One region of the Vibrio cortegadensis genome, then DNA from elsewhere that is predicted to be linked to it. Evidence: predicted binding sites of a transcription regulator. Region 1 holds the regulator's gene; the other holds the start of a gene.
The links. The regulator CRP, encoded in region 1, controls carbon source genes, mostly activating them, when cyclic AMP is high. The targets are predictions, from matches to a motif close to TGTGANNNNNNTCACA.
Positions count from the first base shown of each region.

Region 1 (8,183 bases):
AGATTGGCTATTTCGCTCAGCACCAACTTGAGACCTTGCATCCAGAAGAGACGCCACTGCAACATATGATGCAGATTGCGCCACAACATACAGAACAACAACTACGAGATTACCTCGGCAGCTTTGGTTTCAATGGCGAAAAAGCCCTTGATAAAGTCGCGCCATTTTCTGGTGGTGAAAAGGCCCGTTTAGTATTGGCACTATTAGTCTGGCAAAAACCAAACTTACTACTGCTCGATGAGCCAACCAACCACCTTGATTTGGATATGCGTCAAGCGTTAACCATGGCTCTGCAAACCTTCGAAGGTGCGATGGTGATTGTCAGCCACGATAGGTATTTACTGCGTGCCACGACCGATGACCTGTATTTAGTTCATGATCGTCAAGTTGCGCCTTTTGATGGTGACTTAGTTGATTACTACAAGTGGTTAACCGATCAACAAAAACTAGAGCGAAAAGAAGCACAAGCTCTCGCTCCAACAAAAGACGGCGCAAACAGTGCGGCATCAAAGAAAGATCAAAAACGTCGTGAAGCTGAATTTAGAAAGCTGACCGCCCCTATCCGCAAAAATTTAACCAAGCTTGAAGCGAAAATGGATAAATTAGGCGAACAGTTAAGCGAAGCAGAACTACAATTATCAGACACATCACTTTATGATGCAGAAAATAAAGCTAAACTTACTCAAGTACTCGCGCTACAAGCATCAAGCAAATCGGAATTGGAAGAGACAGAGTTAGAATGGATGTCTGGACAAGAAGACCTTGAGTCCATGGAAAAGGAATTTAGTATCGAATGAGCCAAGAGCACGTAAACATATCTTTGACCTTAGAACGCTTATGGCAATTTAGCTTGCAATATTACAGTGTGCGAGAAGTTAAAGAAGCGTGCTTAACGCTCCAAAATCAATTCCACGGGAATGTGAACCTGCTACTACTGCTCAAATGGCTCGACGAACAGCAGGTTGCCTTCCAAGAAAGTGAATGGCATAAGGTACAAGAGTGCCTTGGCCGTTCAGAGTCACTGCTTCATAGTTACCGAGAGCTTCGTCGCCATCTCAAATCCCACACTCCTGACTCACTCTACCGAGAAGCGTTACAATTTGAATTACAGCTAGAACGACAACAACAGTCTGATCTCGTCGATTGTATTAATGCACTTCGCCTACACAATAACTACAGTGAACCACTGACTCTGCGTTACTGCCGTCAACTCGGCGGTGAACAACTCTATCCCGCCTTTTCAGAACCCGCGCCAAAAATCGCAAATAGCTAGACCCATAACCCATAACCCATAACCCGTGACATTACTATTACCAGATAAACACCACACAACTCGCGGTTAAAGTCCCCATACCGAGGTTAAATCGTTGCCATGCTTTCGGGGTTGATAGCCAACGCCTAATGAATGCACCAAACCCAACCCACACCGATGACGTGTGTACCTGAACAAGTAGAAAAATGATAGATATCGCAGCAATCGACCACCAGTAATCCTTGCCCGAATACGCAAAGGATCCAACGGCTGTAATCGACATCATCCAAGCTTTAGGATTTAAATATTGAAATAGAATCGCCTCCCAACAAGTCATCGGTTTGTTTGCCTTACCTTCCCCTTTGCTCATCGCGCTGGAAAAAGCGATTTTCCACGCTAAGTAGAGTAAATAAGCACTGCCGAGGATCTTCAAAGCATCTTGGATCTCAGGATAGGTTTGAAACAATACGCCAAGCCCCAGGCCATTCAGGGAGATCAAACTGATCAAGCCAAATCCAATACCGATAAAGTGAGGGATAGACCGACGATAGCCAAAATTAGCACCAGAGGCGGTCAACATGACATTATTTGGCCCTGGCGTGCCTGTCATCACCAATGCAAATAATGCTACGGATAGAAAAAATTGCCACTCCATTGAACACCCCTTGAAATTGTATCGATACAACTATCCGTTTAGATAACTAATTGTTGAGTTTTTGTTTCACTTTGCACACAATAACCATAACAATGCGTTTTATTATTAGCAAAAGGTTTATTGTCACCATGACAATTCAAGAAATGACGCTGTCTAAGCAAAGTACAACACCGATGTACAAACAGATCGCTGATCAGCTTTCTAAGCAAATTGATCATGGGGATCTCAAAGCCAATCAAAAGTTACCGACTCAACGCAAGCTTGCAGACCAATTACAAGTGACTGTTGGCACTATCACTCGTGCGTATGCAGAAGCAGAACGACGTGGGCTTGTTGAAGCAAGAGTAGGATCTGGAACTTTTATTGCCGATAAAAACAAGAGCAGTTGGAGTTTTGAAGAGAGCACCGAAGATCCAGATGAGTGCAATTTTGGCTATAACATTCCGCCAAATATTGAGCGGAGTAATATGCTTAATCAGGCAATGGCGACCCTCTCGCAATCCCCCCAACTGATTGAGCAACTGATGCTGTACCAAAAACCTCATGGATTAGAGTCTCATAAGCAGCAGATTTGCCACTGGCTCGATAGCAAAGGCGTTCACTTATCCCCACAGCAGCTACTATTTAGCTCAGGCGCTCAACATGCTGTTCAAATTGTGATTGATGCTTTCACGCGCGCAGGGGACACCTTACTGGTAGAAAAAAGTACTTATCCCGGCCTCCTCAGTTTAGCGAGGCAAAAACAGCTATCGGTCAAAGGGGTCGAAATGGATGAACAAGGGATTACACCTGCGGAATTAGAAGCGGCTTGCCGACAATATCAAGCACGCTTTATCTACCTTACCCCAACTTTTCAAAACCCGACGACGGCCATCATGTCTCAACAGAGGCGACTCGACATACTCGAAGTCTGTAAGCGGTATGATCTATTGATCATTGAAGATGATGTAAACGGATTGCTTGCCGCTGAGGTTTACCCTCCAATGGTGAATCTCGATCCTGAGCAGGTGATTCACATTGGCGCTTTTTCTAAATGCTTAGCCCCCGGATTGCGAGTGGGCTACTTACACGCCCCGAAGAAACTCTACCAACCTTTGGTTTCAACCTTGCAAAATCACAGTTGGATGGTGAGCCCTCTATTGACCGCTTTAGCGTGTGAAATGACCGCCAATGGGGATGCAGATAAAACGCTTGATATTATTCGTCAGGAAATGGAGCAACGGCTAGCGATAGCCCTCGAATATCTCTCCCCTTTTCAGCCAGTGTATAAGCGAGATTGCTTCCATTTATGGTTACCACTCCCAGAGCACTGGCGATTGAGTGATTTCGTCGCTCAAGCCGCTGAAATGGGGGTTGTGGTGAAATCTGGAGAACTATTTTCCCCACCAGCAGGCAGTATTTCCCCTGCGGTAAGGCTTGCACTTAGCTCGCCAATCAACCAAGCTCAACTAAAGAAAGGGCTCATTGCGCTTCAAACACTACTCCACTCCAACCCAATGAATGAGTTTGATTTATGACTATATTCACAGCAGCTAAAGGGCTAAGTAATCCTCACCTGCAGACATTGATGCCGCGCTTTATTCGAAAAAAAGCACTATTTGATCCTCTTTGGCAAACTCTTGATACGCCTGATGGGGATTTTCTTGATCTTGCATGGAGTGAAGACTGGACGACTAAGCAAGCCAAAACGAAACCGGTATTCATTCTTTTTCATGGACTAGAAGGTTGCTTCAATAGCCCATACGCCAACGGGTTAATGAATGCTTTTGCTCAAGATGGCTGGATTTCAGTCATGATGCATTTCCGTGGATGCAGTGGAAAACCAAATCGACTGGCAAGAGCCTATCACTCTGGCGAAACAGAAGATGCGCGTCTTTTCTTAAACTATATTCAGCAGCAATTTCCCAACCAACCCAAAGTGGCCATTGGGATCTCATTGGGCGGAAACATGTTAACCAACTATTTGGCGTCTTATAGAGATGACCCTATTCTTGATGCCGCAACCATCGTTTCTGCTCCTCTTGATCTCGCTGCCTGCTCTTCGCGTATTGAGCAAGGCTTTTCCAAGGTTTATCGAAACTACCTACTCAATTCACTCAAGCACAATGCACTCAAAAAGCAGCATTTACTGAGTGAAGAGCTCGGGGTAACCGACAATTGCATTAAACAAGTCTCTCGCTTGTACGACTTCGATGACTTGATCACCGCACCTCTTCATGGATTTAAAAACGCCGAAGACTATTACCAGCAGTGTTCAGGGATCCATAAGATCAAACAGATCACCATTCCAACTCAGTTTATTCATGCCAAAGATGATCCATTTATGACCGATGCGGTGATCCCTCGTTTTGTTTTGCCTGAGAATATTGACTACCGATTATTTGAACGAGGTGGTCATGTCGGCTTTTTAACTGGCCATGCGCTCAAACCAACTTTCTGGCTAGAAGAGGCCATTCCTGCGTATTACGAAAGCTTTCTGAACCAATCATAATGTAAACGCTAGGATCCACCCGATCCCAGATAAATGAGTGAAATGTAAATACGGTATTGGTTTTTGGGATCAACTTGGGTATAAAGCCTCTCGCTTCATATCCTAGCATTCCACTCCCAACCAAAAATTCAGAGGTATGTATGATCATCCCGTGGCAAGAGATCGAACCTGAAACGTTACAAAACTTAATCAAAGAGTTTGTTCTTAGAGAAGGCACCGATTACGGCGAGTTTGAGTTTTCACTGCAAGATAAAGTGGATCAGGTCATTATCCAACTTAAGTCCGGAGAGGCAAACGTCGTATTTTCTGAGCTACATGAAACCGTTGATATTCAGATTCGAAATCGAGTTTAACCGCATAGCAGACCATGACAGATCACATTTACGTGTTATAGTGTTACCGATTGCTAACAAGTACGTTACTTCAAGACAAGGTTTGTCATGTCCGCAAAACACCCAATAATCGCAGTGACTGGCTCTTCCGGTGCTGGTACTACAACAACTTCTGAAGCCTTCCGCAAGATGTTCAATATGATGGATGTCAAAGCGGCATGGGTTGAAGGAGATAGTTTCCACCGTTTTACACGCCCTGAGATGGATGTGGAAATACGCAAAGCCCGAGAACAGGGTAAACACATCAGTTATTTCGGCCCTCAAGCGAATGACTTTCCTGCTTTGGCTGAGTTTTTCAGAGAGTATGGCAATGAGGGTGTTGGCCAAGTAAGGCGTTACCTTCATACATTCGATGAAGCGGTACCCTACAACCAAATGCCCGGCACTTTTACCCCATGGCAGGACATTTCATCTGACTCTGATGTGTTGTTCTATGAAGGATTGCACGGTGGGGTCGTAGATGGCGACATCAACGTTTCACAGCATGTCGATTTATTGATTGGCATGGTGCCAATAGTCAACCTAGAGTGGATTCAGAAATTTGTTCGCGATACACGAGATCGTGGCCACTCCAGAGAAGCGGTAATGGATTCGATCGTTCGTTCAATGGATGACTATTTGAATTATATTACCCCTCAATTCTCTCGCACTCATATCAACTTTCAGCGAGTGCCAACCGTTGATACATCAAACCCATTGAATGCAAAAGGCATCCCAAGTTTAGATGAAAGCTTTGTTGTCATTCGTCTACGTGGGATTAAAAATGTTGATTTTCCGTACCTATTAGCCATGATTGATGGCTCCTTCATGTCACGCCATAACACCCTGGTTGTGCCGGGAGGGAAAATGAGTTTTGCCATGGAACTCATCGTGAGACCAATCCTGCAACAGCTGATTGAAACAGGAAAAATTGGTTAGTCATCACGCTTAAATCTCGGTTACTTTTCATACCGTGATCATGTGCACAGTTTTGCGTAGAAGATCGTGGCAATGACACGATTAAAATCAAGAAATGGATTAGGAAAAAGGATACTATTCCTAACCGAAACACAAGATAGCTTGTAGCACTAACAAGAGTGCTCTTATCCTAACGGAACTGCCTACTACTAGGCTTTGCTAATTATGGAAAGCAGCAAGCGTACCCTGCAGAGGAAGTGAGATATTATGGTTCTAGGTAAACCTCAAACCGACCCAACATTAGAGTGGTTTCTTTCACACTGTCATATTCATAAGTACCCATCAAAAAGTACGCTGATTCACGCAGGTGAAAAAGCCGAAACTTTGTATTACATTGTGAAAGGTTCAGTTGCGGTACTAATTAAAGATGAAGAAGGCAAAGAGATGATCTTGTCTTACCTTAACCAAGGTGACTTCATTGGTGAGCTAGGTCTTTTTGAAGAAGACCAAGAGCGTACAGCATGGGTTCGAGCAAAATCTCCTTGTGAAGTTGCTGAGATTTCTTTCAAGAAATTCCGCCAACTTATCCAAGTAAACCCAGACATCCTAATGCGTCTTTCAGCGCAAATGGCAAACCGTCTACAAGTTACTAGCCAAAAAGTAGGTGACTTAGCATTCCTAGATGTAACGGGCCGAATTGCACAAACGCTACTAAACCTAGCGAAACAACCTGATGCAATGACTCACCCTGATGGCATGCAAATTAAGATCACTCGCCAAGAAATCGGTCAAATCGTTGGCTGTTCTCGTGAAACGGTTGGTCGTATCTTGAAGATGCTAGAAGAGCAGAACTTGATTTCAGCTCACGGTAAGACAATTGTAGTTTACGGTACTCGCTAGTTCGCGTTACTGAAAACACTATAAAATTTAAAAACCACCAATATCGCTATTGGTGGTTTTTTATTAGCTAATTGTTACGCCATGCGCTCGTATTAATGATCTAGCCGTTTGTACTCTCAAAGATCTTATCGGCTGACGCAGCAACAAAACCCGTGTACAACTGACCATCATTCATTGGGTAACGTTTCGCAAACTCGTAAAACCCGCCAGGGACAACTTGTTCACTCTCAGTAAATTGGACCAATACGCGATCGGCCATGGTCGATGATTGCTCCAATAGCACTTCTGGTGAGCCTTTAACCTCCCCCCCAGAACCATTGATAACAAACCCAACGCTACTGAGATGATCATTCACCTCTTGAACTTCACTAAAGTCATTTAATTGATTCACACTGACTGTAAAGTGATTAGCACCATAACCATGAGCAGCTAACCAAGAGGCGTATTCACTCTCTTTTGCTAGAGTTTGGTAATCTTCAAAGCTCAGTTCCCATTGACGGCCGCTGTATAAAAAGTCCTGAGTCTTCAATTGTTGAGCATCCACTTGTTCCACCAGTTTAGCGACGATGGCTTGTAACGCTTCAGAGCACTCTTCCACTTTCAGCTCACTAATAAAGACTTTGGGCTGGTTTGGATCATCATGTTCATAATGCTTGGCAACCAACTTTTTGCTTTCAAATAGATAATCACCACACTCTTTATACCCTAATGCTAAAAAAGGCTTCGCTAAGGTTTCAATCCCAAGAGGAGCAACATTAAACGTTCGAAGTGCGATGTGATCATTAATCAGCTCAGCATCTTCGCGAAGCAATTGATGAACCTTATCCGCAGAAGGGCAAAGGCGTTGAATATAATCTTTCCATAGGGATTCAAATAAAACATCTGGCGTCATGACGCCTCCTTGTTGTATTTATTAGGGTCTGTAGACCGAGTTTGCTGTAGAAAAAAGGTTATCTCATGCTGTATCACTCTGCATTCGATAACCATTTAGTACTGAATTGAGGTTTCCGCCTACCGTAGCCCTAAAGCTCTAGACCAGGGCTAAAGGTAGCAGGGAGTAATGTCTCTTCACCTTCCATTGATGCCATTGGATAAGCACAATAGTCAGCAGCGTAGTAAGCACTTGGTCGTAAATTACCAGAAGCGCCAGGGCCACCAAATGGCGCATCACCACTCGCTCCGGTCAATTGGCGGTTACGGTTCACGATGCCCGCGCGAATGTGATCCACAAAGTAATCCCATTCACCATCGTCAGTTGACACCAGTCCAGCAGACAAGCCAAATCGAGTATCGTTTGCCATTTCAACCGCCGCATCAAGGCTTTCGTAACGAATAACCTGTAGTAACGGGCCAAAATACTCTTCATCCGGCAGTTCGACGATTTGTGTGACATCGATAATACCCGGAGTCACAAACGCCGCCTCTAAGCCTTTCGCAAGTACTAGGCTTTCACCACCTAACGATTGCAGGTTCGCTTGAGCATCCAAAATAAACTTCGCTGCCGCTTCTGAAATTTGTGGGCCCATAAACGGAGCTGGCTCAGCAAACGGTTGATCAACTCGAATCTTTTGAGTCGCACTGATTAACTTCTCAAGA
Region 1 covers NZ_AP025472.1:288,587-296,769, reverse strand. Annotated here, with positions in the region: gene OCV39_RS01310 (ABC transporter ATP-binding protein) at 1-797, shown strand, start outside; gene OCV39_RS01305 (TIGR02444 family protein) at 794-1,273, shown strand; gene OCV39_RS01300 (LysE family translocator) at 1,311-1,907, opposite strand; gene OCV39_RS01295 (aminotransferase-like domain-containing protein) at 2,036-3,424, shown strand; gene OCV39_RS01290 (hydrolase) at 3,421-4,398, shown strand; gene OCV39_RS01285 (YheU family protein) at 4,539-4,751, shown strand; gene OCV39_RS01280 (phosphoribulokinase) at 4,839-5,708, shown strand; gene crp (cAMP-activated global transcriptional regulator CRP) at 5,955-6,587, shown strand; gene OCV39_RS01270 (DUF1338 domain-containing protein) at 6,688-7,479, opposite strand; gene astD (succinylglutamate-semialdehyde dehydrogenase) at 7,610-8,183, opposite strand, start outside.

Region 2 (8,183 bases), 330 kb from region 1:
TAGGATCACAACCGTGGTCTGCTGTTAGAATCACGATATCATCTTCACCCATCATCTCTAAGATTTCAGGTAAACGGTTATCGAAATACTCTAGAGCTGCAGCATAACCCGCAACATCACGACGGTGACCATAAGCTGAATCGAAATCAACAAAGTTAGTGAATACGATTGTGTTGTCTTCTGCTGCTGCGATCGCTTCTTTCGTTGCTTCGAATAGAGCAGGGATACCTGTCGCTTTCGTTTTCTTAGAAATACCGCAACCTGCGTAGATATCAGAGATCTTACCAATTGAGTGTACTTGTCCGCCTTTCTCATCAACGAGTTTTTGTAAAACCGTTGCTGCAGGTGGCTCAACAGAAAGATCACGACGGTTACCCGTACGTTCGAATTGACCTTTACCAGCACCAATAAACGGACGAGCGATAACACGACCGATGTTGTAGTCTGCTAGTTCTTCACGAGCAATCTGACAAAGGTCTAATAGGTTTTGCAGGCCGAATGTCTCTTCATGACAAGCGATCTGGAAAACAGAGTCTGCTGAAGTGTAGAAGATTGGTAAGCCAGTCTTCATGTGTTCTTCACCTAGGTTATCTAGGATTTCTGTACCCGATGAGTGACAATTACCTAGGAAGCCAGGCAGGTTTGCACGCTTAAGAATGCGATCTGTCAGCTCTTTCGGGAAGCTGTTTTCTTTATCTGTAAAGTAGCCCCAATCAAACAGTACTGGAACACCTGCGATTTCCCAGTGACCTGAAGGCGTATCTTTACCAGAAGAAAGTTCAGCGGCATGGCCGTAAGCACCAATGATCTCAGCATTCGCATCAAGACCTGGAGCAAATTCGCCCGTTGCTTCTTTATGTGCCATCGCTAAACCTAGTTTAGATAGGTTAGGTAGCGTTAATGGACCTTTACGATCTGCATTATCAGCTTTGCCTTGTGCGCAGTGAGCTGCGATGTGGCCAAGAGTATCAGAACCTACATCACCGAACTTTTCTGCATCAGGTGCTTCGCCAATACCGAATGAATCTAAAACTAAAATAAATGCTCTTTTCATTGCTCTCTCCACCAAATGTTATACGTCTTCAGAACGAATCTGACGGTACACATCTGGAGTTGCTTCGTAAGTGCCACCCACAACAATAGCACTTTGCAGCGCTTTCGCCGCTTCTTGCCATTGCTCTTCTGTGCGGGCATGAATAATTGCTAGTGGCTTATCACTGCTTGCTGTTTCGCCTAAACGAATGAACCCATCAAAGCCTACTGCATAATCGATGCTGTCTGTAGCCACGCGACGACCGCCGCCCATTCCTACAACAGCCATACCAATTGCACGCGTATCCATTGCTGAAACAATGCCACTTTCAAGTGCGTACACTGGTTTAATAATTTCTGCTTTCTCTAGGTAGTTATCGTAGTTTTCTACGAAGTCTGCTGGGCCACCAAGGCCTGCAACCATTTTACCAAAGCACTCTGCCGCTTTTCCGTTATCCAGAACTTCCATCAACTTAGCGCGAGCTTCATCTGAATCTTTCGCAAGATTGCCCAGCACTAACATTTCAGCACATGATGCTAAAGTGATGTTCAGAAGACGAGAGTTACGGTATTCGCCAGTCAAGAATTGAACCGCTTCACGAACTTCAACAGCATTACCTGCAGAAGACGCTAATACTTGGTTCATATCCGTTAGAATCGCCGTTGTTTTGGTGCCTGCACCATTTGCAACAGCAACAATAGAACGAGCGAGATCTTCAGATGCTTCATAAGTTGGCATGAATGCGCCTGAACCTACTTTTACATCCATTACTAGCGAATCAAGGCCTGCAGCCAATTTCTTAGAAAGAATTGAAGCTGTGATAAGTGAGATGTTATCAACCGTCGCAGTAATATCACGAGTCGCGTAAACACGTTTATCAGCAGGGGCTAGATCACCAGTTTGACCAATAATAGCCACACCCGCGTCTTTGGTTACTTGTCCAAATACGTCGTTAGTTGGTGTGATATTGTAACCAGGAATTGATTCTAGTTTATCAAGAGTACCACCAGTGTGACCAAGGCCTCGGCCAGAGATCATTGGTACAAAACCACCACATGCTGCCACCATAGGGCCAAGCATTAGAGAAGTTACGTCACCAACACCACCAGTAGAGTGTTTATCGACAATTGGACCACCAAAATTCATGTGAGACCAATCGATAACCATGCCTGAATCACGCATTGCACAGGTAAGTGCGATACGTTCTGGCATCGTCATTTCATTGAAAAAGATCGCCATTGCGAATGCAGCGATTTGGCCTTCAGATACAGTATTCTTTGCAACTCCTTGAATGAAGAAGTTGATTTCTTCAGTAGTAAGAACTTCGTTGTCGCGTTTTTTACGGATGATTTCTTGTGGTAAATACATTAGTGCCTCCCCGACTCTTTGCTAGAGTTTTGGGTTTGTAGGATAAGAGACAAGATGGAGTGACAATGATTCATCACTCACTCCATCTTAGTTAGAATTAAGGATTAGTAAGCTGCAGGATCTGCAGTTTCGTCCGTCACTTCTAATGTATTCAGTAGGTTTGTTAGTAGGCTTGAAGCACCAAAACGGTAGTGCATGTTATCAGCCCACTCACCACCAAGAAGCTCATCAGCCATACCTAGGTATAGCGCAGCATCTTCAGCAGTACGAACACCACCAGCAGGTTTGAAACCAACTGTTTTTGCTACGCCCATGTCACGAATAACTTCTAGCATCATGCGTGCGTATTCTGGTGTCGCATTTTCAGGCACTTTACCTGTTGAAGTTTTAATGAAGTTAGCACCTGCTTCGATACAGATTTTAGATGCTTTCTTGATTAATGCTTCTTCTTTTAGTTCACCTGTTTCGATGATCACTTTAAGCGTGATATCACCACATGCTTCTTTACATTGCTTAACAAGCTCAAAGCCGACTTCTTCGTTACCAGCCATTAGGGCACGGTATGGGAATACTACGTCAACTTCGTCTGCACCGTAAGCAACAGCAGCTTTTGTTTCCGCAACCGCGATAGCGATATCATCGTTACCGTGTGGGAAGTTTGTTACCGTTGCAATACGTACTTCTGGTGTACCTTGCTCGCGTAGCGTTTTCTTAGCAATAGGAATAAAACGAGGGTAGATACAGATTGCTGCGGTGTTACCCACTGCAGTTTTCGCGTCATGACATAACGAAATCACTTTTGCATCAGTGTCGTCGTCATTCAACGTAGTTAGGTCCATAAGTTTTAGTGCACGTAGAGCTGCTGCTTTTAAATCGCTCATTTCTATCTCCGATCAATATATTCAAATAGTCAACTACCTTGCCCCTACCTAGTATAGATAGGAATAATAATTTTGCTCAGTAGTCACAAATGAACGGACTTGGTTCCCTGAAGACTTGATAACACACCCCGTATTATCAATTGCTATCCTTGTCACCGCACAGTACCAGTTTGGTCTATGGCACAACAATTCAGTCATGTTGTGTCTAACATGTATAAGTTTAGCTATATTCCTAGGCTAATTAAAGCGCTTAAGCCAACAAGAGAATCCTATCTCTATGGTTTATACATTATAGATTTCTATAAAAAAATGTAGTGCTCCTTAGAACGCAAACGGTTTGTATCTCAAAATACTTTAGAAAAGCCCCCTATTTAACCAAATCTGTAGAAAACAAACGCTTCCTAATTCTGTCAAATAGGTGTGGCTCTCTTCTTCCGTTTTTACAAAAAAAAAGCCCCGCAGCAATTTCTTGCTACGGGGCTCTATTTAAATGGCGTCTATATAGTTATTGATTAACTAAACTATATGGACTTAAAAAGCCATAAGTGTAATGAAGAAACCAGCAATTGTTGCAGCCATTAGGTTAGATAGAGTACCTGCTGCTACCGCTTTCACACCCATCTTAGCGATGTCGTGACGACGGTTAGGAGCAATACCACCTAGACCACCTAGTAGAATCGCAATAGAAGAAAGGTTTGCGAAACCACATAGAGCGAACGAGATAATTGCTTGAGTTTTCTCAGACATTACTTTACCAGTCTCTGCTACTAGTTGAGCGTTATCGCCAACGTAAGGAACAAAGTTTAGGTATGCAACGAATTCGTTAACTACCGTTTTCTGACCAATGAAAGTACCAGCGATTGTCGCTTCTTCCCATGGAACACCGATAACGAATGCTAGAGGTGCGAAGATCCAACCTAGAATAAGTTCTAGAGTTAGCTCAGGCATACCAATCCAACCACCGATGCCGCCCAACATACCGTTGATTAGCGCGATTAGACCGATGAATGCTAGTAGCATTGCACCAACGTTAAGAGCAAGTTGAAGACCAACAGAAGCACCGCCAGCAGCTGCATCGATAACGTTAGCAGGCTTGTCGTCGCCACCGTCGATGTCAGTACCTAGGTTCTCATCTGGAGTGTCAGTTTCAGGCTTGATGATTTTAGCAAACAGTAGACCACCAGGTGCAGCCATGAATGATGCCGCTACAAGGTACTCTAGTGGAACACCCATTGAAGCGTAACCAGCAAGTACACCACCAGCAACAGAAGCTAGACCACCACACATTACTGCGAATAGTTCAGACTGTGTCATTTTTGGAACAAACGGACGCACAACAAGAGGTGCTTCAGTTTGACCAACGAAGATGTTAGCCGCAGCAGACATAGATTCCGCACGAGACGTACCTAATGCTTTTTGCAGACCGCCACCAAGAACTTTGATTACTATTTGCATCGCACCAATGTAGTAAAGTACAGAGATAAGTGCAGAGAAGAAAATCAGCGTTGGTAGAACTTGGAACGCGAAGATGAATCCGATACCGTCAACTGAGAAGTTAACTAGGCTACCAAATAGGAAACCTGTACCGTCTTTACCGTAATCGATCACGTTTGCAACACCAGCAGAGAAACCTGCTAGAAGATCGCGACCCCAAGGTACATAAAGAACGAATGCACCGATAATAAATTGGATAGCAAAAGCACCACCCACTGTTCTGATATTGATAGCTTTGCGGTTATCTGATAGTAGGACTGCAATTGCAATTAAAACTACCATGCCGACTAGGCTCATAAACAGGCTCATAGTTTATGACTTCCTTATAAGTTGTGTATTGGCGTGTAACAAAATGGAACTAAAAAGCGGGGGCAATTATACTCACGCCCTCAGAAATAAAGTAATGCCGACCTCACACTTTCTTATAAGATTCATAAGTCATTCACCCGCATATGTGACAAAGATCACCAATAAGTGATAACTTTCTCATCAAGGGAACATTTTGTTTCGATTTTATTCACACATAGCAAAGAGAGAATGGCTATTTTCCCACACTTGAGAGGCAACCGTTTGCTCTGTCTCTTTTCTAATCAAAACCAACTCATCAAAAATGTTAATCACGTTTTTAGGGTGGTTTGCACGGCCTTGGCACCCATTTATTGGCATATCTGGAGCATCCGTTTCTAGTACCAGTGAGGTTAATGGTAAGCATGCAATCGCTTGCCTAGTTTTATTCGCTCGTGGGTATGTGATGACACCGCCAACGCCGATATAGAATCCTAACGCGACAAAATCCATCGCTTGCTGATAGCTTCCAGAAAAGCCGTGCAGTACCCCTCCTTTCCCTGGTCTATGGATCTTCAGTAGCTGAATCATTCTATTGTGAGCTTTTCGACAATGGAGAATAAGTGGTAATTTCATTAAGTTCGCCAGCTGAATTTGACGGATAAAGAACGCTTCTTGCTGTTGATGATCAATATCAATGGCGAAATCTAAACCGCACTCTCCTATCGCCACGCATTTTATCGGTGACACCTGTAACTCTCTCTCTAACTCATCTATATCTTCTATTAAATAGTCATTCAAAAAGTAAGGATGAAAACCTAAGGCATAGCTGATCTCATCATGTTGTATAGATAAGCGCTGAATCTCTGCCCAATTCTTCATTCCAATTGACGGAATGAGAATTTTCTCTACGCCTTGGTTTTTAGCCGCTTCAAGTTCATCACTAAAATGCTGTCGGAAGGGTTCAAAATCAAAGTGGCAGTGAGTGTCAAATAGCCGAATCGAATCATTCATTCGTTGACTCTCTTTTCATTGATTCTTCATTATTTTCACGTTTTGGCTCTTCTTTATATGGAACACAACTGCGCCTTTGCTCTGGAGTTAATCCCATAGATTGACACCAAAGATCATAACGAGCCACCCACCCTCGTAGCCATTTGATCATATTACTTCTCCGTGTAGCATGGTTATTTGGCACTCAGTTATACAGGCTCAGCTATAAAGGCTCAGTCATAAGAACTCGGTAATCAGAGCGTATGAATAGAAATAAATGCCAAAGTACAAAAGATTAGATTGAACGCATAAAAAACGCCTATTGATTTAACAATAGGCGTTTTACATGTTCGAACCAATAATTATCGCTAACTATCGATCAAATCAGATTAGTGTTCACGAGTCGCTCTGAACTGAACGTCAGGGAAACGTTCTGACGCAAGGTTAAGGTTCACCATCGTTGGAGCAACATAAGATAGGTTATCGCCACCATCCAATGCTAAATTACTTTGGTTCTTACGCTTAAACTCTTCAAGCATCTTCGCATCACTACACTCAATCCAACGCGCTGTTGCAACGTTGACACCTTCGTAGATAGCTTCAACGTTATATTCCGCTTTCAAACGAGCCACAACAACATCAAACTGAAGAACACCAACCGCGCCCACAATAAGATCGTTATTTTGCAGTGGACGAAATACCTGTACCGCGCCCTCTTCCGAAAGTTGAACTAAACCTTTCAATAGCTGTTTCTGCTTTAGAGGATCTCTTAAGCGAATACGACGGAACAATTCAGGGGCGAAATTCGGAATACCTGCAAACTTCAAGTTTTCGCCTTGCGTGAAAGTATCACCGATTTGAATCGTGCCATGGTTATGTAAGCCAATAATATCGCCCGCATACGCCGTTTCAGCACGAGTACGATCGCCCGCCATGAAGGTTACCGCATCTGAAATACTGACATTTTTACCGGTACGAACATGGTTCATCTTCATACCTTGGTTGTAAGTTCCCGATACGATACGCATGAAAGCAATACGGTCACGGTGTTTTGGATCCATATTCGCTTGAATTTTAAATACAAAACCAGAGAATTTTTCCTCGGTTGCCACAACATCACGCTCATTTGCTTTGCGAGTTTGTGGGGCAGGTGCCCATTTAGTTAGGCCATCCAACATATGGTCAACACCAAAGTTACCTAATGCCGTACCGAAGTAAACTGGCGTTAACTCACCAGCAAGGAAAAGCTCGTGATCAAACTCAGGACATGCTCCAATAACAAGTTCTAATTCATCACGTACACTTGCAGCAAGATCTTCACCGACAGCAATATCAAGCTCAGGGTTATCTAGACCTTTAATGATACGAACCTCTTGGATCTCATGACCGTGGCCTGATTCATATAAGATCGTCTCATCACGATGAATGTGATACACACCTTTAAACTCTTTACCACAACCGATAGGCCATGAGATAGGTGCACAAGCCATGCCTAATTCGCTTTCGACTTCATCTAACACTTCCATTGGATCACGAACATCGCGGTCCAATTTGTTCATGAACGTCACGATAGGCGTATCACGTAGGCGAGTAACTTCCATTAATTTACGCGTACGATCTTCGACACCTTTAGCGGCATCAATAACCATCAAGCATGAATCAACAGCAGTCAGTGTACGGTAAGTATCTTCCGAGAAATCTTCGTGTCCAGGAGTATCAAGTAGGTTAACGAGGCAGTCGTTGTAAGGAAACTGCATCACAGAGGTAGTAACCGAAATACCACGCTCTTTTTCCATCTCCATCCAGTCGGATTTAGCGTGTTGGTTAGAGCCACGACCTTTTACCGTACCCGCTTTTTGAATAGCGTTTCCGAATAAGAGTACTTTTTCAGTAATAGTGGTTTTACCCGCATCCGGGTGCGAGATAATAGCGAAGGTTCTACGTTTAGACACTTCACCGATAAACGGAGTATTTGACATTAATGTAATCTTCTTTGGGCTAACATGTATCCATCAGGGCAGATTGCACTCTGGATTAGCGATATGAATCAATTTTGCGCGTATTTTCCCCTATATTTGCGTTCGGGGCAAATTTGTCTGCATTCACAATAAAAAGCGGTAAACCACGTG
Region 2 covers NZ_AP025472.1:618,299-626,481, reverse strand. Annotated here, with positions in the region: gene OCV39_RS02960 (phosphopentomutase) at 1-1,054, opposite strand, end outside; gene deoA (thymidine phosphorylase) at 1,073-2,401, opposite strand; gene deoC (deoxyribose-phosphate aldolase) at 2,506-3,282, opposite strand; gene OCV39_RS02945 (NupC/NupG family nucleoside CNT transporter) at 3,814-5,085, opposite strand; gene OCV39_RS02940 (TatD family hydrolase) at 5,290-6,075, opposite strand; gene OCV39_RS02935 (hypothetical protein) at 6,068-6,226, opposite strand; gene prfC (peptide chain release factor 3) at 6,444-8,033, opposite strand.
Region 2: OCV39_RS02945 (NupC/NupG family nucleoside CNT transporter) is a predicted target of CRP. The motif match lies at 5,230-5,245, and genes of this name have one in related genera.